3 regions of the Shewanella sp. MMG014 genome follow, and region 1 is predicted to be linked to each of the others. Evidence: predicted binding sites of a transcription regulator. Region 1 holds the regulator's gene; each other region holds the start of a gene.
What was found. The regulator LexA, encoded in region 1, represses DNA repair genes until DNA is damaged. The targets are predictions, from matches to a motif close to TACTGTATNNNNATACAGTA.

Region 1 (6,257 bases):
TTTAACCCCTGTCGGCACCGCAATTAACATGGTGCAGTACATGAAAAACAGTTCAGCAAATACTGGCATCCCTGTGGTAAACATGTGATGCGCCCAAACCAAGAAGGATAAAATCGCAATACTGGACGTGGCGTAAACCATCGAAGCGTAGCCAAACAATTTTTTACGACTAAAGGTGGGAATAATGGCCGAGATAATCCCGAACGATGGCAAAATCATGATGTAGACTTCAGGGTGACCGAAGAACCAGAAAATATGCTGGAACATGACAGGATCACCGCCACCTGCGGCATCAAAGAAACTGGTACCAAAGTATTTATCGGTTAATACCATGGTAACCGCACCTGCAAGTACGGGCATCACTGCAATCAGCAAGAATGCAGTAATGAGCCATGTCCATACAAATAATGGCAACTTCATCCAAGTCATGCCTGGTGCACGCATATTAACAATGGTCACGACCACGTTAATTGCGCCCATAATCGAACTGATCCCCATGATATGCACCGAGAAAACAAATAGTGCAGTGCTATCAGGGCTATAGGTTGTTGATAGCGGTGCATAGAAAGTCCAGCCAAAGTTAGGGCCGCCGCCTTCCATAAACAGCGAACTCAACAGAATCGCGAAGGCAAATGGTAAGATCCAAAAGCTCCAGTTATTCATTCGAGGCAGTGCCATATCAGGTGCTCCAATCATCATTGGGATCAGCCAGTTGGCTAACCCTGTGAAGGCGGGCATGACGGCACCAAATACCATAATAAGACCGTGTACTGTGGTCATTTGGTTAAAGAAGTTAGGGTCAACTAACTGTAAGCCTGGCTGAAATAGCTCTGCGCGAATGACCATTGCCATCGCACCACCAGTGAGGAACATAATAAAACTGAACCATAAATACATAGAACCAATGTCTTTATGGTTAGTGGTTAATATCCAGCGCATGATGCCTTTTGGCGCGCCATGATGGTGATCATCATGGCCGTCATGAGAATGTTCATCATGAGCTGGGGTAGTATCTTGTGTAATTGTGCTCATCTGTATCCCTTACTTTCCATGACCAACAACATCGGTGGCTTGAACAGCATCACCAGTATTATTTCCCCAAGCATTTCGCTCATACGTCACAACAGCTGCGAGTTGCTGAGGTGAGAGTATGGAGCTAAATCCTTGCATTGCTGTACCAGGTTGGCCATTGATAACCACTTCAAGGTGTCCTTCAACAGGGCCCATGACTAACGGACTGCCTACTAACGCAGGGAATGCGCCAGGTAAACCTGTACCAGCGGCTTGGTGACATGCAGCACAGCTGCTGAGATAAACTTGCTCACCCATTGCCATCAGTTCATCCATAGATAAGTCATCCATAACAACGTCAGGTGTTGCTTCTTCAACGACGTCAGCAACCACTTGTTCTACCTCAGGTTGTGTCGCTGGTAATTCAGCAGGCAAAGTGACAGGCGTTGGCTTATCACTTGCTGAACTTGCATCGCTAGGTGCCCCACCAGAGTTCACATCTGCAGCTTGAACCACATCACCAGAATCATTACCCCAAGCGTTTCGCTCGTAGGTCACAACAGCTGCAATTTCTGTTGCAGTAAGCTGTTTCGCGAAGGCTTGCATGGCAGTACCAGGCTGGCCGTTGACGACAATATCAATGTGGCCAGCAACTGACCCTTTAATGATTGGGCTGCCGATAAGAGACGGGAATACACCAGGTAGTCCTGCACCATTTGGTTGGTGACAAGCGGCACATCGGCCCATGTAAACTTGTTCACCTTGAGCCATCAACTCATCAAAGGTCAGGGTTTGCGACAGTGACGCTTCAGCCGCGGCTTTTGCATCAGCAGTGAGTTGTTTTTGATCTTTTAGCCATTGCTCAAAGTCTGCTTCAGAAACGGCTTCAACTACCACCGGCATGAATCCGTGGTCTTTACCACACAACTCAGCACATTGGCCTCGGTAGGTACCAACCTTATCAATCTTGGTCCAAGCTTCATTAATAAAACCTGGGTTAGCATCTTTTTTCACCGCAAATGCAGGAACCCACCAAGAGTGAATCACATCATCTGAAGTCATTAAAAAGCGTACTTTACGATTGATTGGCAGAACGAGGGGCTTATCGACTTCAAGTAGGTAAGTTTCAGTTTTCGTTTCTGTCCCAGTAATTTGATCGGCAGGGGTGGAAAGTAAACTGTAAAACTCGACGTCTTCATTAAAATAGCTGTAATGCCATTTCCATTGAGAGCCGGTTACTTTAATAGTTAACTCCGCATCACTTGGGTCTTCCATAGCAATGAGGGTTTTTGTGGCAGGAATTGCCATACCAATGAGGATAAGAAACGGCACGACAGTCCATGCTATTTCCACTTTGGTACTATCATGGAAATCAGCAGGTACTGCACCCTTTGATTTTCTATGATAAATCATGGAGTAAATCATGATTCCAAATACCACAACACCAATAGCACAACAGATATAAAGAATGATCATATGGAGGTCGTAAACCTTACCACTGATCTCTGTTACCCCTTGGGTCATGTTAAGCGGCATATCAGCCGCTGCAAGCGGCACTGCAAAAAACAGCACCATTAATCCATACAACAATCGCTTCACAAGACTACTCCTCTGCCAATTGCGATTTGCAATAACAACAAGGAAAAGTCACACAGTAATACTCTGCTCTATGCAAACTTTTCTATTCCCGAAAAAGTTTGATCACTTCAAAGTACACGGTGGCAGTGAGTATTAATACTCGATTATTCTATTGGGTTTTGGTGGCCACACTTGTACCTAATACTGAACTTTTCAATTCTTAAATTGACGCTTTTTATTCAAGGCTTTCTATACCGCATGGTACCAGCACAATCTTTACAGCGTTTTATCACTTATGTTCATTTTTACCACTAAGAGAGGTCAATAAATGTTACTCCCTTGTTAACTACATTACTTGGAGATTAAATATTGATCAAGATCACTTTATCATCTAATTTGCTGAAAAAAGGCGCAAAAAAAAGCCCGTCACCGAAATGAAGGGCTTTTTTAGCAAATAGACTTTAGTGAAATGCAGATAAATTCAATTGGGTTGCAGTCACAGGATTACTGGCGTTTAATTGGTCATCACGTAAGTGAGTATTTACATCTTCGATAATGACACCTTGTGCTAAGGCGCTTTTAGCGACTAATTGAATGCGGCGATTATCACGAGCATCTAATGGGGTTGTCCATGTAATCACTGCGCTGGATGTACCACTTGTGAGTGCTTTTTCCATTGCCCACAGTGTTTCGACTTCATCTTTAGTGTGAACCAGTAATACACGGTCCATTCTGACATTGGCGTTCGCTAGAATTTGTTTGTAACCAATGTGAGGCGGGTTAATCAGTACAATCCATCGCCCTTGTTGACTTAATACGGCTAACTGGCCGCATAGCTGAGTTAATTCAGTTAACCCTTGGTTAGCTGTTTGTTTGGTTTCGATACCTTGCTTTACTGGCGCAGCTGCTGATGCCATGTCCATCCATAAACCTGGGTGACGTGGTGCATTACCTATTAATGTGTTCATAACCAACCTCCATTACGGATAACGCCAACAGCGAGCCCTTCAATCGTAAGGCTTTGGCATGTTAAATCGACTTTTATCGGCGAGTACTGCTCGTTTTCTGCATGCAGATAAACAACGTTGCCTTTCTTTTCAAAACGCTTCACGGTGACATCATCATCAACACGGGCAACAACGACTTGACCATTTTTAGCTTGCTGCATTTTGTGAACCGCTAATAAGTCGCCTTCAATAATGCCAATATCCTTCATACTGTCGCCACGAACACGTAGTAAGAAATTAGCATTGGGTTTAAACATTTCAGGATCAACTTGAAAGTATTGTTCAACATGTTCTAGCGCCAAAATTGGTTCACCAGCCGCAACCTGACCAATCAGTGGTAAGCCTTCTTCAACTTCCTCTTCTTCTTGGACCATACGGATACCGCGAGAGGTACCTGGAATAATTTCAATGCAACCTTTTTTAGCGAGTGCTTTTAAATGTTCTTCTGCAGCATTAGCACTTTTAAAGCCTAATCTAGTGGCAATTTCTGCACGAGTTGGTGGCATACCTGTCTCGGCAATATTGCATTTAATTAATTCTAGAATTTCAGCTTGTCGTGGCGTTAAAGGTCTCATGTTGATTCCTGTTTTTTTATACAGTGACTGTCATTATATACAGTATCTTTGGTCGCGCAAGTATTAACCAACATTTTTTGCTGATAAAGCAATAGATATGAATTTTTATCGAAGTTTCTAGTTATTTAAAGTTCATTAAATCAGTAGTTTATTGTTTTTATAGGGGCTGGTAAATTAGTGTGTTTTATTATTGATGACTCAAGTGAATAAGCCAAAAAGTACTGGATACCGTCTATTTATACAGTACTGTACCTAAATGTTTTGCTACTTACTAAGTGATTGATACTTGATGTTAGAACCAACAAAACTTGCTACTTAAATGTTAACTAGATTTACCGAGGTTAGTGTAACTGAATGATATTCTGGTATCCTATGCGCAATAAATCGTTGTTGATAATGCGAAGACCCATGCTAAAACCAGATTCTATCATTGCTAAATCATTACGTTGGATTCAGAAATTAATGGTACACAGTGTTGTTGTGCCTGAAGATCCGTTCGCTGACCTTAACTTAGATCCTGACAAGCCAGTGGTCTATGTGATGAAAACGGAGTCGCTGAGTGATATTGCTGCCTTACATGAAATGACAGCTAAATATAACTTGCCAAGTCCGTATGAACGGTTAGATGTTGATGGTTTCAATACCCCTAGAATTGTGTGTGTGGAAGGGCGTAAACCCTTGTTTGGTAAGCGCCATAGTAGCGATAAATTTGTAGCAAACTTTACTAAGTTGCTCGAATTACACCAAAAGAACAAAGAACTCGACATCCAGCTTGTGCCTGTAAGCCTATATTGGGGGCGTATCCCAGGTAAAGAAGATGACACCATGACCGCTGCGGTTTTTGAGCGTGAAAACCCAACATGGTTACGTAAATGGTTAATGATTCTATTTTTAGGTCGCCATAACTTCATTCAATTTTCTAATGCCATGTCGCTGCGTTATATGGCTGATGAACACGGCACAGATGTCAGTATTGCGCATAAGCTTATCCGTGTGGCTCGTGTGCATTTTCGCCGACAACGTAAGGTGATGACGGGGCCTCAGCTTCCTAATCGTCAAGCGATGTTCAATTCACTGTTAAAGTCAGAATCCATCAAGCGTGCCATTCAAGAAGAAGCCGTTAACAAAAAAATTCCCGAAGAAAAGGCACGTGAAAAAGCCATTGAGTACCTTGATGAAATCGCGGCAGACTATTCGGATAACTTGATTCGTATTGCTGAGCGTTTCTTAACTTGGCTTTGGAACAAGTTATACAGTGGTATTAGCATCAAGAGTGCGGAGCAAGTTCGTAAACTGCATCATGATGGTCATGAAATCGTTTATGTGCCGTGTCATCGAAGCCATATGGATTACTTGTTACTGTCATATATTCTTTATTATCAAGGCATGGTTCCACCGCATATTGCGGCAGGGATTAATCTTAACTTTTGGCCGGCAGGTCCAATGTTCCGCCGTGGTGGTGCCTTCTTTATCCGTCGTAGTTTTAACGGTAATAAGCTTTATACCGCAGTATTCAGAGAGTATTTAGATCAACTATTTGCTAAAGGCTATTCAGTTGAGTATTTCACTGAGGGTGGTCGTTCACGTACTGGCCGTCTACTTGCTCCTAAAACAGGCATGCTAGCGATGACGGTAAACAGCGTATTGCGGGGTATCGAGCGTCCTGTGACCTTAGTGCCAGTGTATCTTGGCTACGATCATGTCATGGAAGTGTCGACTTATCATAAAGAATTAAGTGGTAAGAAAAAGCAAAAAGAATCTGTATGGCAAGTGTTTGGTGCATTGCGTAAGTTGGGTAACTTTGGACAAGGTTACGTTAACTTTGGTGAGCCAATTAACGTACAGCAGTTCTTAAATCAGCAGTCGCCTGATTGGCGTGAAGAAGTGGCTAAAGATCCCGAGCAAAAACCAACATGGTTAACGCCTGCGGTTAATCAATTAGCCAATAAAGTGATGACAAACATTAACAGTGCAGCAGCTGCGAGCTCTGTTACGTTAACCAGTATGGTGTTATTAGCCGCTGAACAAAATGCATTAGAGCGCACAGAGCTGGAACGTCAGCTAGATTTATATCTTAAATTGATGA
Region 2 (6,257 bases), on a different contig from region 1:
GTACCTTCGTACCGCAAGACAATTGGCTCAAAAATTAGATCATGAGCCCACGGCTGAAGAAATCGCAGATACGTTAGATGTTTCTACTAGCGATGTAAGCCGCATGTTAAAGCTAAACGAAAAAATCACTTCTGTAGATACGCCATTAGGCGGCGAAAATGATAAAGCCTTATTAGATGTCATTGCTGATGATGATTCGGTTGGACCTGATTACAAAGTACAGGATGAAGATCTATCAAATTCGATAGTAGGTTGGCTAAATGAGCTAAATACTAAGCAAAGAGAAGTGCTCGCGAGACGTTTTGGTTTATTAGGTTATGAGCCTTCTACATTAGAAAATGTGGGTGCTGAGATTGGCCTAACGCGTGAACGTGTCCGCCAGATCCAAGTTGAAGCTTTAAAACGATTGAAAGATGTTTTAGGTGCACAAGGCTTGTCAGTTGAAGCGTTATTCAGAAGCTAATTTGTTGGAATAAGCTTTAGTATGCTTTCAATGAATAAGGACATTAATCATGTCCTTTTTTATTGTCTGTTGAAAACGAGGAATAAGAAACAATGAATAAAAATGTCATTAGTTTTATCAGTATTGTATGTGTTGTGATATTGACTGGTTGTCAAAGCACAAGAGACACAATGATAGAACAAGGTTATCCCCTAGCTTATGCCGATGGTTTTCAGGATGGGTGCGATAGCGGTAACAAGGCTGGCGGAAGTTTGTTTGATGAGTTTAAAAAAGATGTCAATCGCTTTAATCAGGAGCAGGATTATGCTCAAGGCTGGACCGATGGATTTAGACAGTGTGAAACTGAGCAAGAATCAATACAGCGCCAAGTAAGAATGAGCATCGAGCAACAGAAATTACAGCAACAGACCAAGAGTAATGAGTTAGCTGAGCAACATGCATTAGAGCGAGAAGTCATGAAAGGAGTTGATACGAGTAGCCTAAAATCATTAGAGAAGTGACCAGGCTATACTCAATGCTGTTAGTGAATAAAAAACGCTGCGAAATCATCGCAGCGTTTTTTGTACTGAGTCTTTAAATAGATGTATTAAAGCTGAGCTAGCCTTTTAAGTTCATACAACATATCTAAAGCCTGTTTAGGCGTTAAATTGTCTGGATTTATCTGAGCTAACTTGTCTGTTGCAGCAGATGACTGGGGTTCAGGTAATGTCAGGTTTAATGCTTCTTGAATCGGTACTTGATTGTTATTAGCAAAGTCACGACTTTCAAGCATATGCAGTTTTTGTTTCGCCGCTTTTATGACGTGGGCTGGTACCCCTGCTAGTGAAGCAACTTGTAAGCCATAACTTTTGCTGGCTGCACCTTCTTGCACTGCGTGCATAAATGCAATCGTGTCACCATGTTCAACGGCATCTAAATGTACATTAGCAGTGCCAGTTATTTGCTCTGGCAACTGGGTTAATTCAAAGTAATGGGTTGCGAATAAGGTTAACGCTGCGACTTTTTCAGCTAAATACTCTGCTGCTGACCAAGCTAGAGATAAACCGTCATAGGTCGAAGTACCTCGACCGATTTCATCCATTAAAACTAAACTTTTCTCTGTAGCATTATGAAGAATGTTAGCGGTTTCTGTCATTTCGACCATAAAAGTAGAACGTCCAGAAGCGAGATCGTCAGAGGCGCCGATACGTGTAAATATTCGATCTACAGGGCCGATAATTGCTTTTTGTGCAGGTACAAAGCTACCTATATGAGCCATAAGCGTGATTAACGCAACTTGACGCATATAAGTCGACTTACCCCCCATATTGGGCCCTGTTACGATAAGCATTCTTCGCTTAGGCGCGAGGGTGACAGGGTTGGCAATAAATGGTGTTTGGCTAACTAATTCGACCACAGGATGACGGCCAGACTCGATATGAATACCAATGTCATTACTGATTTCTGGACAATGATAATCCAGTGTTTCAGCTCGCTCTGCAAAGTTGCTTAGCACATCTAATTCGGATGCAGCTTGGGCAAACAGTTGTAGTTCATGCAATTTAGGTAAAAGTAAATCAAATAACTCTTCCCAAAGCTGCTTTTCAATCGCTAATGCCTTTCCTTGACTAGATAGCACTTTCTCTTCGTATTCTTTTAACTCTGGTGTGATGTAGCGTTCGGTATTCTTTAGTGTTTGACGACGCTGATAGCTCAAAGGAACTTGATCTGATTGTAAGCGACTCACTTCGATATAGTAGCCGTGAACCCGGTTGTAGCCGACCTTTAAGGTATTGATGCCTGTTTGTTCTTTTTCACGGTTTTCTAATTGTACTAGATAATCAGATGCCCCTTCACTTAGGCCACGCCATTCATCTAACTGCGCGTTGTAACCCGCTTTAATTACGCCGCCATCACGGATAAGCATAGGCGGATTATCGACAATCGCATTTTCCAATAGCTGTTGCTGCTCTGGAAACTCGCCTAATAAATTGGCTAGACGATGGAGTTCACTTTGTTGGCAGTGACCTAAAGTTTGCTGAATTTCAGGTAATAAAGCCAACGCCTGGCGAAGACGGGCAAAATCTCGTGGGCGTGCGCTGCGAATAGCTAGCCTCGCCATGATACGTTCGATATCGCCAAGGGCTTTTAATTGCTGGTGTAAGTCTGCATATAACCCCGTATCAATTAACTCAGCAACTGCTTGTTGCCTTTGGCTAATATGCTGTTGGTCACGCAGCGGTTGGTGGATCCATCGCTGCAACATACGACTTCCCATCGGCGTCGCTGTCTTATCGAGTACCCAAGCTAAGGTATTATCACGTGAGCCAGATAAATTAATAGTAAGTTCTAAGTTTCGGCGGGTGGCAGCATCAAGAATGATAGTATCAGCCTGATTAAACATGGTGATGCTATTAATATGAGGCAAAGCTGTTTTTTGTGTGTCTTTGACATATTGCATTAAGCAGCCAGCTGCTTGTAGCGAAAGCCTAGCATTTGTAATACCAAATCCATGAAGATCTTTGGTACCAAATTGCTCTAGAAGTAATTGAATGCTGGTATCGTAATCAAACTCCCATTCAGGTCTTCGACGTATGCCTTTGCGATTTTCAATTAATTGGCGGTCAAGTAAATCTTCACTGTAGAGCAATTCTGCAGGACTGGTACGTTGCAGTTCAGCTTCTAGTGTTTCTTCATTTTCAAGTTCAACAATAACAAATCGACCAGACGAAACATCTAAAGTCGCGTAGCCAAATCCACTCTTACCCTGATATACCGCAGCAAGTAAGTTATCCTGCTTTTCTTGTAGTAAGGCCTCGTCGGTTAAGGTACCTGGGGTAACAATTCTTACAACTTTACGCTCAACTGGTCCTTTACTTGTAGCAGGGTCACCGACTTGTTCACAAATAGCGACAGATTGACCAATTTGAACCAATTTTGCGAGGTAACCTTCAACGGCGTGGTAGGGAAGTCCTGCCATGGGAATCGCGTTACCACCACTTTTTCCACGTGCAGTTAATGAGATACCTAACAGTTCCGATGCCAGCTTAGCGTCTTCATAAAATAATTCATAAAAGTCTCCCATACGATAAAACAACAGCATTTCAGGATGCTGTGCTTTCAGCGTTAAATACTGGCGCATCATGGGAGTGTGCTTTTCTAAATTTGGGTCTTCATTTACGGTCATTAAGTGATTGCTCTTACTTTATTTTGAATTAGGCTAAGTCTGGGTCAATATAGGCGGTCATCTTAACAACAATTGATTTGATACCCAATAGAATCGCAACGATGCTATGCCGTCTTGCCCTTGTTTACTGATTTTTTGAACAATACTTATTGTTGTAAACTCAGGTATTTACCCAACTTAGAAGTACTGTATACAGTGGTTTTGTTTGTCTACTATTTATCGTTATTAATATATTTTCGTTATTAACTGTATGATTTTTAATGTGTAAATAATAGTAAGGTAAAAAAAAGGAAAAAAATTATACAGTAACTATTGATACTGTATGATTATACAGTATACTGAGCTCATATTACGAAACAGACAAATTTATTCGTTACCAAGTTCGTTATTCGAACTGAGTCACCTTAAAGGGATAAAGAGAATGAAAGCAGATCCAAATAAAGAGAAAGCGCTGAATGCTGTATTAGGTCAAATTGAAAAGCAATTTGGTAAAGGTTCAATCATGAAGTTGGGCGCTGATCGCACAATGGATGTTGAAACCATTTCTACAGGTTCGCTTTCGTTGGATGTTGCCTTAGGTGCTGGTGGTTTACCAATGGGACGTATCGTTGAAATTTACGGTCCAGAATCATCGGGTAAAACAACGTTAACACTTGAAGTTATTGCTGCAGCACAACGTGAAGGCAAAACGTGTGCGTTTATTGATGCTGAGCATGCTCTAGACCCTATCTATGCAAAAAATCTAGGTGTCGATATTGATAACCTATTATGTTCACAACCTGATACTGGTGAGCAAGCGCTTGAAATCTGTGATGCGCTAACACGTTCAGGTGCTGTTGATGTAATCATTGTCGATTCTGTTGCAGCATTAACACCAAAAGCTGAAATTGAAGGTGAAATTGGTGATTCTCATATGGGCCTTGCCGCACGTATGATGAGCCAAGCAATGCGTAAGCTTGCAGGTAACTTAAAACAGTCAAATACGCTACTTATTTTCATTAACCAAATTCGTATGAAAATTGGTGTTATGTTTGGTAACCCTGAAACCACAACGGGTGGTAATGCACTTAAATTCTACGCTTCTGTACGTTTAGATATTCGTCGTACAGGTGCGATTAAAGACGGCGACGCTGTCGTAGGTAACGAGACTCGAGTAAAGGTCGTTAAAAATAAAATTGCAGCGCCATTTAGACAAGCTGAATTCCAAATTCTTTACGGTAAAGGTATTAACCGTACTGGTGAGCTCGTTGATTTAGGTGTAGCACACAAGCTGGTTGAGAAAGCTGGTGCTTGGTACAGCTACCAAGGCAACAAGATTGGTCAAGGCCGTGCAAATGCGGGTAAATACCTAGTTGAAAACCCTGCAGTAGCTGAAGAAATTGAAGCAAATTTACGTCAAATGCTATTAAGCACTGAAAAAGAAGCGGCACCAGCCGAGTCGGATGAAAACATCGATTTAGAAACAGGTGAAGTGTTCTAATCACGTTTTAACAGTAATGAAAATAACTATCGCGGTCGACATGAGTCGGCCGCGATTTTTTTGTGAGTGCTCTATTCATTGGCATATGTGATCGAACGCCGCGCATAAAGATATGACTTCATTAAAGACGTCATTTAGCTCGTATTACGGCACAGATTATTAAAAACCAATTAACCGATTACAGTAATCGCCCCTCATAGCAAGAAAATCGCTAATCTAAATACGCTTGGATCTCGCACCTTCAGTTTGTTTAAGTATATAATGTTGCCAATTTAAAGCTGATATTCAGCTTCATGATAAATAGAATTTATCCATTTAGGGCGATTTCATGTTTCAGACCACCACAGAATTAAGAAGCGCATTTTTAGCGTATTTTGGTAACAACGGACACCAAGTTGTCGACAGTAGCTCGTTAGTACCACATAACGATCCAACGTTATTATTTACAAATGCGGGTATGAACCAATTTAAAGAAGCTTTTCTAGGATTGGAAAATCGTGGTTATTCACGTGCAACGACATCGCAACGTTGTGTCCGTGCTGGTGGTAAGCATAATGACTTAGATAATGTAGGTTACACCGCCCGTCACCATACTTTCTTTGAAATGTTAGGTAACTTTAGTTTTGGTGATTACTTTAAAGAAGAAGCCATTTCATATGCGTGGAACTTTTTAACCCAAACACTGAAATTACCAACAGAAAAACTTTGTGTCACTATTTACGATACTGATGACGAAGCCTTTGAAATCTGGAATAAGAAAATCGGTGTTGCTGCTGAAAATATTATTCGTATTGGTGATAACAAAGGCGCTCCTTATGCCTCTGACAACTTCTGGCAAATGGGTGATACAGGTCCTTGTGGTCCATGTTCAGAGATCTTTTATGATCATGGCGAGCACATTTGGGGCGGCCGCCCTGGTACACCAGAAGAAGATGGCGATCGCTTCATTGAAATCTGGAATATCGTTTTCATGCAGTACAACCGTCAAGCTGACGGTGAAATGAAACCGCTACCAAAACCTTCAGTCGATACAGGTATGGGAATTGAGCGTATTGCAGCTATCATGCAAGGCGTACACTCAAACTACGAAATTGATATTTTCCAAGCGTTAATCAAAAAAGCGGCGGAGATTATTGGGGTTGAAGATT
Region 3 (6,257 bases), 140 kb from region 1:
TTGCATTAGTTAAAGCTATGAGTGCATTTTACACGCCTGCGCAATATGGTGGAGGTTACGACAAAGCCAGTGAGTTGGCCTCATTAGCCATTGCACGCTATCAAAACCCTTGTGATGAGATCTGTTGGGGACATGCTGAAGCTTACACTTGGCGAGGTCTTGCCAAACAAGAGCTCGGTCAACAAGACGCTGCAGAGCAGGACTGGCAACAAGCGTTAACCATTAATCCAGACTATGGATGGGCTAACTTCCTGCTAAACCCAACCTCTACAGTGAATGCTAGTCAATAATGCCACGGGGCCTGTTAGCTACTGCTACCCATTGCCGATGGGTTGCAGTATGCTAACTTGCTAAGGAAAGGTTATGAATACTCAAGATACTGCCAATCAGTCTGCTCAAGGAATGGTTCACACGGATATGACCACTAACGAAAACAACCACCCAGAAAAAGCCTACAAGCAAAAAACGGCTTGGGTCTATTTGTTAAACCTCATTTTTTATTTCATACCTATTTGGTTTATGCGTGATGATGTTATGCGTGTAAGCATTAGTCTATTGCTATTAATTCCATTCTTATACGGTTATTTTTGGGCTTATAAAAGTAGCCAAGCAAAAGCCATACACCCTATATCCTTAATGATTTCGACTGCGGTTATCGCCAGTTTATTTACCAGCGGCGGAATTTCATTTTTTAGTTTTGCGGGCTTTTTTATTGGTTTTTTTTACTCATTACGCACCAGCATTATCAGCTTTATCGCCATCAGTATTGGGTTATGGACACTAAACTACCTTGTAGGGTATCCCGCATTTTATTTCCCGCTATACGGCATGTTAATCGTGTTTGTGGTGGGATTATTTGGTGTAGTAGAACATAACAATGAGCGAATTAGACGTCAGCAACGTCAATCAAATGATGAAATTGCCAGTTTAGCGACAGCCCTAGAACGAGAAAGAATTGCTCGAGATCTTCACGATATTATGGGTCACAACTTATCGTCTATCGCCCTTAAAGCGCAGTTAGCGGAAAAACTCGTTGAAGCAGGAAACCTGCCTTTAGCAAAAGAGCATTTGAGTCAATTAGCAGAAATAGCCAGAGACAGCCTTAGTCAAATCAGACAAACAGTATCGGATTATAAACATAAAGGCTTGGCTGACACCTTACAGCAATTAACCGCATCCCTTCGAGAACAAAGCATAGAAGTGAACGTCAACGGCCAATTACCTGAGATGCCCGAGTTATATGAATCACAACTAGGGTTAATGTTTACTGAACTAGTCAATAACATGCTCAAACACGGCACCGCAACTGAATGTTGGTGGCAGTTTAGCCATCAAAACAACACCCTAAACGTACGTTTATCTGATAATTCATCAACACAAGCGATAGTGGAAGGGAATGGACTAAAAGGCATCGCAGAACGGGCTCAGTTGCTCAAAGGCGCATTTAACTATCAAATTACCGATGGTTATCAGTTCACGATTTCATTGCCTCTTTCTACCGATAAGGACAGCTGATTCATGAAAATTTTACTGGCAGAGGATCAAGCTATGGTGAGAGGAGCGCTTTCAGCACTGCTCACTCTTAGCAATGATGAAACCATTGGCCCAGTTGAAGTCACAGAAGCCGAAGACGGCACTCAGGCTATTGCGTTACTCAAACAACACTCGTTTGATTTACTGCTCAGTGACATCGAAATGCCAGGGCATACAGGCCTTGAATTAGCACAATGGCTTAAAGAACAGCATGGTGCAGCACTGCAAACCAAAGTCATTATCTTAACCACCTTTGGTCGAGCCGGTTATATCAAGCGAGCGCTTGGCTGTGGCGTCGATGGCTTTTTATTAAAAGATGCCCCCACAGAAAGTTTATTATCGGCAATCAAGCAGGTCATGGCTGGCAAAAAGGTGATCGATCCAGAGCTTGCAATCAGTGCCATCGGGGATATTGATCCGCTAAATGATAAGGAACGAAAAGCGTTACGATTTGCCAGCGAAGGATTATCTACCAGTGATATTGCCGCGAAGCTGTTCATTGCCGAAGGGACAGTCAGGAATTACTTGTCTGAAGCGATCAGTAAGCTTAATGCCAGTAATCGTATTGATGCTGCCCGTATCGCTAAACAAAAAGGCTGGTTATAGCGTTGCTTAGCTGCCAAAAAGGGGAATATTATTGCCTTGTATTCAAACTCTGCTAAGATAGGCATAAATATCTGTATATATTTACAGTACTATTGTCTCTAGCAAGCATTCTCACTCGATAGTGAACTGTATAACTTATTGGATAACTCTGTTAACCCTTGCTAGCATGATAGCGCCAACACTCGACAATATGAAGGCATTGTGGATTTGCAACCATTGGATCAGGTTCCTATTACCGACTTAAAAGGCGTAGCCAAAAAAGTCGCTGAAAAACTCGATAAGCTGGGCATTAAAACAGTACAAGATGTGCTGTTTCATCTGCCTATGCGCTACGAAGATCGCACCCAAATCTATCCTATTGCGAGTTTATATCCTGCCATGTATGGCACTGTCGAAGCAGAAATCATTTCTACCCAAATTGTCCCTGGCCGCAAACGCATGCTGACCTGCACTATTGCAGACGACACAGGAATGCTAACCCTACGTTTCTTTAACTTTTCAGTTGCCCAACGTAATGGCATGCAAAACGGCGCGATTATTCGCGCTTATGGTGAAATTAAGCGCGGTAAAAGACACTTTGAGATTATTCATCCCGAATACAAGATAATCAAAGAAGGCGAGAATCCAGCATTAAGTGATTCACTGACCCCCATTTACCCTTCAACAGAAGGTCTTAAACAAGCCAGTTGGATTAAACTAACCGAACAAGCTCTGACTCACCTAACTCACGGCGGGTTAACCGAGTTGCTCCCCGCCGAGTTACAGCCCAATAATATGAGTATTAGCCATGCTTTACAGTTAATACATAGACCTCCCAATGACATCGAACAAGCTGACTTGGAGATGGGGATGCATCCTGCTCAGCAGCGGTTAGTACAAGAAGAGTTATTGGCGCACAATTTAAGTATGCTAAAGCTGCGTCAACGTAACAACCTTGATAAAGCTGTCACGCTTTCGGCAACAGGCCAACTACTAAACCCGTTTTTAAAAGCCCTGCCCTTCAAACCCACAGGGGCTCAACAGCGAGTGGGTGCAGACATAAGCCAAGATATTGAGAAACCAACACCAATGATGCGTTTAGTGCAAGGTGATGTCGGTTCAGGAAAAACCTTAGTTGCTGCACTGGCAGCGCTACAAGCCATTGAAAATGGCTACCAAGTGGCGATGATGGCACCCACCGAATTGCTGGCTGAACAACATGCCATTAATTTTGCAGCGTGGTTTGAGCCGCTCGGACTAAAAGTCGGCTGGCTTGCAGGTAAACTAAAAGGCAAGGCAAGGGCTCAATCACTAGCGGATATCGCTGATGGTAGCGCCAATATGGTCATTGGCACCCACGCCATCTTCCAAGAACAAGTCAGTTTTGACAAATTAGCACTGATAATTATCGATGAGCAGCATCGCTTTGGAGTGCATCAACGGTTGGGCCTACGTGAAAAAGGCATTAGCCAAGGTTTTCATCCTCATCAATTGATCATGACAGCCACTCCGATACCTCGCACGTTAGCAATGACAGCTTATGCAGACTTAGAAACCTCTATCATTGATGAGCTACCACCTGGCAGAACGCCTGTCAGTACAGTTGCTGTGAGTGATAATCGCCGTGATGAAGTCATTGAGCGGGTCAAGCAAGCAGCCTTAAACGACAATCGACAAATTTATTGGGTCTGCACCTTAATTGAAGAATCTGAAGTGCTGGAATGCCAAGCTGCTGAAGATACAGCAGAAGAACTCAGTCGTTTATTACCAGAGCTCAATATTGGTCTGGTGCATGGACGAATGAAAAGCGCAGAAAAACAGCAAATAATGGCTCAATTTAAAGCGGGTGAGCTACATTTACTAGTGGCAACCACTGTGATTGAAGTTGGTGTTGATGTACCCAATGCCAGTTTGATGATCATTGAAAACCCCGAAAGGCTGGGCTTAGCGCAATTACACCAATTACGTGGTCGTGTCGGTCGCGGCTCAGTCGTGAGTCATTGCCTACTGCTTTACAAAGCGCCATTGTCGCAAACAGCAACAAAGCGACTTGGTGTATTAAGGTCGAGTAATGACGGTTTTGTTATTGCCCAAAAAGATTTAGAGATCCGCGGCCCAGGTGAAGTGCTCGGCACTCGTCAAACTGGGCTGGCAGAAATGAAAATAGCAGATTTGGTCAGAGACCAGTATTTAATTGAAAACACCCAAAAACTTGCCGCACATGTCATGCGACAAGTACCTGAAAATGTTGATGGCATCATTCACCGTTGGTTAGGTGATCGCCAGCAATACGTACAAGCATAAATTATTGTTAACTTAGGTCTAGTATCACTAGACAAGCGTTAATAATATTGCAGAATGAGTGATGAGCTTGAGGCTAAACAATATTTATCTCGTGTTCAGTTCCACTTTTGATGTTTAAAGCTAAGGAATAGAAATGCAAGTCAATCAAGAAGACAGAACAACACCACAATCGAGCCGTGCAGGTGGCAGCAATGCAGGTGTTATCGGCGTAACCATTGCCGTTATTTTGGCTGGTGCAGGTTATTTCTATTTCACGTCAGAGCCGTCTGAACCTGAGGTGATAGCCCCAACACCAGTACAATTGCCAGAGCCGGTGCCTGAACAGCCCATCGAGCAAGAGCCAATTGAAGAAGTGATTGTTGAACCAGAAGTGGTTGAGCCGACCGAAACCATTCCAACAGAACCTGAAGTGGTCGTTGAACCATTACCAGCACTGACCGAAAGTGATGATTTTGTAGAGCAAAAAACCATTGAAATGGCTGATGGAATGAAAATCGAATCCATCATCCTTAAAAAAGACATTGCTCGCCAGTTTGTGGTATTTGTCGACAACATGGCACAAGGTGAAGTCATTCATAAAGCCAGCCCTTTGAAAGGTCCTAAAGACAGCTTTAGCGTCAGTGAAATTACCGACAAAATCTACTTAAACCCAGACAGCTACCACCGTTATGATCTCTATGCAGACATGATAGCGGGCATGAATGATGAACAGCTAATCAGTACTTTTGAAGAATTATCGCCTTTATTTGACGAAGCATTCGAAGAACTTGGTTATAGTGACATGAGCTTCAATGAACGCATGGTAGAAGCATTTGATGTGATTTTGGCAGCCCCTATTATCGAAGATCCAATTGAGCTGTCATCAATCAGTGTTAACTATTTATTTGTTGACCCTAAACTTGAGTCGCTACCCAACATTCAAAAATTAATGGTGCGCATGGGGCCTGAAAATACCAAGAAAATCAAAGGTGCTGTAAGAAAGCTTAAACAACAGCTAAACAACTAGCTTTGGTAGGTATTTTTAGTACTAGCCAACCTATCGCTGCCAAACCCTAATCTAATAAGAGCAAGTTACTCGATCAGGTTTGCAGTTCAAGCACCCACAAAATAGCGACCTTATGTCGCTATTTTTTGTTTTTGTGATGCTAAATATTACGGTACAATTGCTGACGTTATTAAATTAACAACAAGCTGCCATATTCATAGCGTCCAAACCCTATCGATGTGGCCATCTCAGCAAGGGATACCTGAGTCGTACCAGAGGCAATGTAGTGCAATTAGTATTTGATATTCTTTCATGGGGCGCATGGTCTCTAGACTTTCAAGATAAAGAAAGCTGGCGCCAATGGGCTAATGCTGTCACCCCGACTACAGAAAATAAAACCTCTCCCGCTTTAGCTCACGTGCCAGCCATGCAACGTCGCCGTTTTAGCCGCTTAACTAAAATGATGCTGACTGCAGCCCATGACTGCCAACCCGCAAAACATTGCCGCAGCGTGTTTGCTTCTCGTCATGGCGAACTCACTCGCACACTGGGTTTATTACAAGATATTGTTGATAAAGAAGCGCTTTCTCCATTAGCTTTCAGCCAGTCAGTACACAACACAGCCAGTGGCATTTACGGTATAGTGAGTGGCAATACCGCAGCTTCAACTTCTGTTGCAGCAGGTGAAGAAAGCCTATCCCAAGCCATGATTGAAGTATTTGCGCAGCTAGCTGAAAACCCTGAACCGGTTCTGCTTGTCTTTGGTGACGATCCTGTCCCGCCTATTTACAATCAATACACCCAAGAATATGAATTACCTTTGGCAATGGGCTTATATCTTGCCCCAGCC

Region 2: the regulator LexA is predicted to act here: its motif matches at 3,755-3,774, upstream of mutS (DNA mismatch repair protein MutS).
Region 3: the regulator LexA is predicted to act here: its motif matches at 2,209-2,228, upstream of recG (ATP-dependent DNA helicase RecG).

What each region holds. Positions count from the first base shown of each region.
Region 1 is NZ_JAGJDZ010000005.1:209,749-216,005, reverse strand. Features, by position in the region: gene ctaD (cytochrome c oxidase subunit I) at 1-1,032, opposite strand, end outside; gene coxB (cytochrome c oxidase subunit II) at 1,042-2,610, opposite strand; gene J8L86_RS10230 (SulA-like leucine-rich domain-containing protein) at 3,051-3,557, opposite strand; gene lexA (transcriptional repressor LexA) at 3,554-4,171, opposite strand; gene plsB (glycerol-3-phosphate 1-O-acyltransferase PlsB) at 4,580-6,257, shown strand, end outside.
Region 2 is NZ_JAGJDZ010000004.1:290,900-297,156, forward strand. Features, by position in the region: gene rpoS (RNA polymerase sigma factor RpoS) at 1-463, shown strand, start outside; gene J8L86_RS08790 (hypothetical protein) at 556-963, shown strand; gene mutS (DNA mismatch repair protein MutS) at 1,050-3,629, opposite strand; gene recA (recombinase RecA) at 4,051-5,109, shown strand; gene alaS (alanine--tRNA ligase) at 5,438-6,257, shown strand, end outside.
Region 3 is NZ_JAGJDZ010000005.1:71,531-77,787, forward strand. Features, by position in the region: gene J8L86_RS09530 (tetratricopeptide repeat protein) at 1-290, shown strand, start outside; gene J8L86_RS09535 (sensor histidine kinase) at 364-1,515, shown strand; gene J8L86_RS09540 (response regulator transcription factor) at 1,519-2,139, shown strand; gene recG (ATP-dependent DNA helicase RecG) at 2,347-4,422, shown strand; gene J8L86_RS09550 (DUF3014 domain-containing protein) at 4,556-5,428, shown strand; gene J8L86_RS09555 (beta-ketoacyl synthase chain length factor) at 5,694-6,257, shown strand, end outside.